Regions from separate parts of the Pseudoalteromonas sp. Ld19 genome, predicted to be linked through region 1. Evidence: riboswitches for the same ligand, from Rfam matches in the RefSeq annotation. Region 1 holds a riboswitch; the other holds the start of a gene.
The links. A riboswitch is a leader RNA that binds a small molecule or an ion and turns the genes downstream of it on or off. The one in region 1 is predicted to bind cobalamin.
Positions count from the first base shown of each region.

Region 2: it holds a riboswitch for cobalamin, as region 1 does, so the genes downstream of both, ACJJVZ_RS07390 (TonB-dependent receptor domain-containing protein) here and ACJJVZ_RS17360 (ABC transporter ATP-binding protein) in region 1, are expected to answer to the same signal.

Region 1 covers NZ_JBISHA010000022.1:104,830-107,232, reverse strand. Annotated here, with positions in the region: gene ACJJVZ_RS17365 (porin) at 1-841, shown strand, start outside; cobalamin riboswitch at 887-1,027, shown strand; gene ACJJVZ_RS17360 (ABC transporter ATP-binding protein) at 1,274-2,086, shown strand; gene ACJJVZ_RS17355 (FecCD family ABC transporter permease) at 2,088-2,403, shown strand, end outside.
Region 2 covers NZ_JBISHA010000017.1:484,254-486,656, reverse strand. Annotated here, with positions in the region: gene ACJJVZ_RS07390 (TonB-dependent receptor domain-containing protein) at 1-880, opposite strand, end outside; cobalamin riboswitch at 917-1,101, opposite strand; gene ACJJVZ_RS07385 (YajQ family cyclic di-GMP-binding protein) at 1,265-1,747, opposite strand; gene ACJJVZ_RS07380 (VanZ family protein) at 2,061-2,403, shown strand, end outside.

The sequences.
Region 1 (2,403 bases):
CGTAACGGTACAGTCATCTGATGATGGTGAAGGGTCTTTTACTGAGATTAAAAGTAATGCATCTCGTTTTGGCTTAAAGGGTTCTGAAAAAATAAATGACGGCTTAGAAGCTGTTTATAAGTTTGAATTTCAAGTTGATGTGTCTGATGCTGATTCAAAAGGCGATAATGACGATAACATTTCTGCGCGTAACCAATACGTTGGTTTAAAAGGTGCGTTCGGTCAAGTTGTAATTGGACGTAATGATACTGCACTTAAACAATCTCAAGGTAAGTTAGATTTATTTAATGACCTTGAAGGCGATATTAAAAATGTATTTAAAGGTGAAAATCGTTTAGGTGATTCAGTTAGCTATTCATCAAACTCATACGAAGGTTTTAAAGTACTTGCTACTTTTATTGCCGAAGATGACGTGGATGCAGATAATGGTTATTCAATGGCTGTTACTTACGGTGATGTTGCACTTAAAAAGAGTGCAGTATATGCATCTATTGCGGCTGATAGTGAAGTAAATGGCTACGATGTAGTACGTGCGTCAATTCAAGGTAAAATTGAAGGCTTTAAATTGGGCGCAATGTACCAAACACAAGAAAAAGTAGACGGTAGCGCAGAAGCTGATGGTTACTTAGTAAATGCGGCTTACAGCATGGGCAGCAATACTTTTAAAGTGCAATATCAAGCTATGGATTTTGACGACAGTAATGATAAGTCAGCAATCTCAGTGGGTATTGATCACAAATTAAATAAAAACATTAAAGTATTTGGTTTTTACTCAAGCTTCGATATGGATAACAATGTTGACCAAGACTACGTAGGCTTGGGTATGGAATACAAGTTTTAACGATTAGTTAAAACACTCCCTTTTTAACCGCATTCTTTAAGTGCGGTTTTTTTTGCTTTAAATTATTTACTTAGCCGCCCATAATAGACATTCATTTGGAATGAGGTGAGAGTCCTCGACTGTTCCCGCAACTGTAATTAGCGCAAAGCTTTAAGTCAGATACAAATGGTATAATACCAATTTTATTAAAAGCATGATCTTTCTAGCAAATTAAGTAACTTACTCACTGCGTTAAAAATTATTCATATAGAACAAGTATATGTCATAATTTTTACCTTGTTATTGTGCTATTTCTTTGTCGCTATAATAAATCACTAATTTAGTGCAATTGGTACGAATTCTTTTAACGAGCGGGTTTACTCATTTTTTCTTGTAGTGCATTAGTATTTTTATCGCATTTTTAGTGAGTTTAACCCCGTCTAGGACTGACTATTGCACACTCAAACGCCATTAAATACACCATTACTAAACGTTAAAAACCTATCATGGGATATTGGTAATAAAACGATCCTTAAAAAAATAAACCTTAAAATAACCACAGGTAAATTTGTTGGTTTGATTGGTCCCAATGGCGCAGGAAAATCGAGCTTATTGCGTTGTTTATATCGTTTTAATAAACCAACTGAAGGTGTTATAGAATTTAACAACACCGATATTTGGCAGCTAAAAAGTGATGAGTACGCAAAAAAAGTAGCGGTTGTTTTACAAGAAACCCCGTCGCAATTTAACTTAAGCGTATTTGACGTTATTACGCTTGGGCTAACGCCTCATAAATCGCTATTTAGCTCGGTAACTAACATTGATAAACAAAAAATTACCCAAGCTATCAACACTGTAGGGTTGGCAGATCATAGCGATCAAAGCTTTGAATCGCTCTCAGGTGGGGAAAAGCAACGTGCCTTGATAGCCCGCGCCATAGTCCAGCAACCTCAACTGTTAATAATGGACGAGCCTACCAGCCATTTGGATGTTAAATATCAAATACAGGTAATAGAGCTGGCTAAATCTTTGGGTGTTACGGTGTTTGCATCGTTTCACGATTTAAACTTAGCTTCTGCAATGTGCGATGAACTGGTCGTTATTAAAAATGGTGAAATTACGCATTCAGGCACGCCAAGTGAGGTATTAACCGAAAACATGCTAGGCGACGTTTTTGGTGTCTGCGCCCAAGTAAATAATCACCCACAGCTATCGCAATCTGGAAATAGTATCCCTCATATCACTTACTTTTATGGTTACGAATAATATGAGCGCTGTTGATACTCGCCACTCACTTGCGCTATTTATAAGTGCTGCAGCTGCTTTATTTAGCTTATTTGCAGCACTTAGTTTTGGCGCAGCAGAGATCTCATTGCAAGATGTACTTAATAGTTTTTTGCTCTCAAATGATGCCTCTTTTAATACGCGTATTATTTACGAGCTAAGAATGCCACGTACATTACTCGCCTTTTTAGCCGGCTCTGGTTTAGCCATTGCGGGGCTTATTTTACAAACGGTAACGCGCAATCCGTTAGCCGATCCTTACTTATTTGGAATATCGTCGGGTGCCTCTTTTGGGGTGG
Region 2 (2,403 bases), on a different contig from region 1:
AAAAATTAACATAAGTGTTATCAGAGTCATCCGTTGCAAGCGCTAAATCAATGCTGTGCGATTGGTTCGTGTAGTTTTTACTCCAACCTGCAGAAAGCTGATAGTTTTTAAAATCACCTATTTCTACAGTACTTGTGGCAGGGCTAAAGCGACTGTCGTAATCTGCAAAACCTTCACTGTATTGACCTAATAACTTAAAGTTACCGTAGTGTGCATCTGTGTAATTTACTTTAAAACCAAGATTTTTATTTTCATAGCCATCTTCATCTGGTGCTACGCTTTGCAGTACGTCAAAGTTATCTGTTTTTTCAAAGCCTGCGTTAAATGCTGTCGTTATATCATCTGATTTTACAGAGCCTGCAACTTGATAATTTTGATAAGAGTCTGAACCAAATGTAGCGCTTAGAGATAAGTTATCTGACTCACGCGTAATAATATTAATAACACCAGCGAGTGCATCAGAGCCATAAACAGCTGCGCGAGAACCTTTAATAATTTCTATGCGTTCAATACTATTTAGAGGGATATTACTTAATGCTTTTATACCAAGGGTTGCAGAACCTGTACGTACACCGTCAATCAAAATCAACGTATCGCCAGAGCCCGTACCACGCAGTGAAACACCTGTATTTTGACCAAAACCACCGTTTGGGTTAACTTGAAAACCCACCTGTTTACTTAGTAATGCTGGTAAATCGCGTACGTTACTTGCTTCTATTTCAGCACGTTCAATAACATTTACGCTCGCTAAAACATCATTAATTGATTGCTCAAGCTTATTAGCTGTAACGGTTATTTTTTCAATTGATTGTTCTGCACCAGACGCAGAAAATGAAAGCGCAGCAGAAATTGCAACGCCAAGGGTTGTTTTGTTTAGCATGAGATCCCCTACCTTTGCCCACCGCAAAGATTTAAGTAAGTAAGATTGCATCAAGGCCGGTCTCCGGACTCAGTAAGCACATAAAAACATGCCATACTTTACCGTTGCGGGGGCAGTGTTGGGTTTGTAGTCATCGTGAAAACGCACCAACTTCCCGATTATCCTGCTAAAAACTTATTAACTTGAAGCGTTTAGCAAGCACCTTGAAAATATGCCGCTATTGTGAGTATTTTGTTGATAAATGTCAATGGACGTCTATATAGCTAAATACAGATTTACCAATGTGAGTTATGAAAGAGCAAGCCCATATAACAAAAAAGCCAAACACTGCTGTTTGGCTTTTAATTAACCCCCTAGCTGGTTAGCTAGATTTTTGGAGGTGTTTTAATCACGGAAATTTTTAAATTGGAAAGGCTGGCCTAAATCGGCGCTGCGCACAACCTGCATTGCTTCTTGAAGGTCGTCGCGTTTTTTACCTGTTACACGTACTTCTTCACCTTGAATCGCCGCTTGCACTTTAACTTTCGAGTCTTTAATGGCTTTTACAACTTTTTTAGCCATGTCTTTTTCGATGCCTTGCTTTAACCCTACATTACGAAAAACATTTTTGCCTGCACGACTAATATCTTGTAGCTCTAAACTTGATACGTCCATGCCACGCTTAGATATTTTGTTCGCCAAAATATCAAATAACTGCATAACCTGAGAGTCTGCTTCGGCTTTTAATTTAATTGTTTTATCATTTAACTCTATAGATGCATCAACGCCTCTAAAGTCAAAGCGTGTTTCTAGTTCACGATTTGCGTTATCGACTGCGTTTTTAGCTTCGTTCATTTCTACTTCAGATACAATATCAAATGAAGGCACTGGTTTCTCCTAACGGTCTAATACCAATTTTATTAAAAACATGATCATTCTAGCGTATTAAATAACTTACTAACGAGGTTAAAAATTATTTATATAGAACAACTATGTATCATAATTTTAGCCTTATTATTGAGCTATTTTCTTATCGCTATAATAGATCACTAATTTAATGCAATTGGTGTAATCTTAATTTATGCCGCAATTATAACGCTAAAATAATAAATCTTTACATTTTTCTGCACCTTGTTCAGGTGCGATACTAAATTAGTTTGATATACTTCGGTCTCTTTTTTAAGCGATTTTAGGATTTGTCGTGACAAGGCGTGTTTACCAAGCAATTTTTTTGATCAGTATCGTAGCGTTTACCTTTTTATTTGCCAAAGAAATAAAAGGAGGGGTTACAAATTTATTCCCTCATATTGATAAAGTAGCCCACTTTGGGATTTTTTTCGCACTTGCCATAATAATGGATAAGGCATTTAAGCTACCTTTATACGCACAAATATTGTTACTAGCAGGTTATGGCGCTTGCATCGAAATAATGCAAGATGCCCTTCCTTACAGGCAAGCATCTATAGGTGATTTTATTGCCGATTTTGCAGGTGCAGCTAGCTATTTTTTACTCAGAGTGATTTTTACTCCTCGCAAAAAGAATC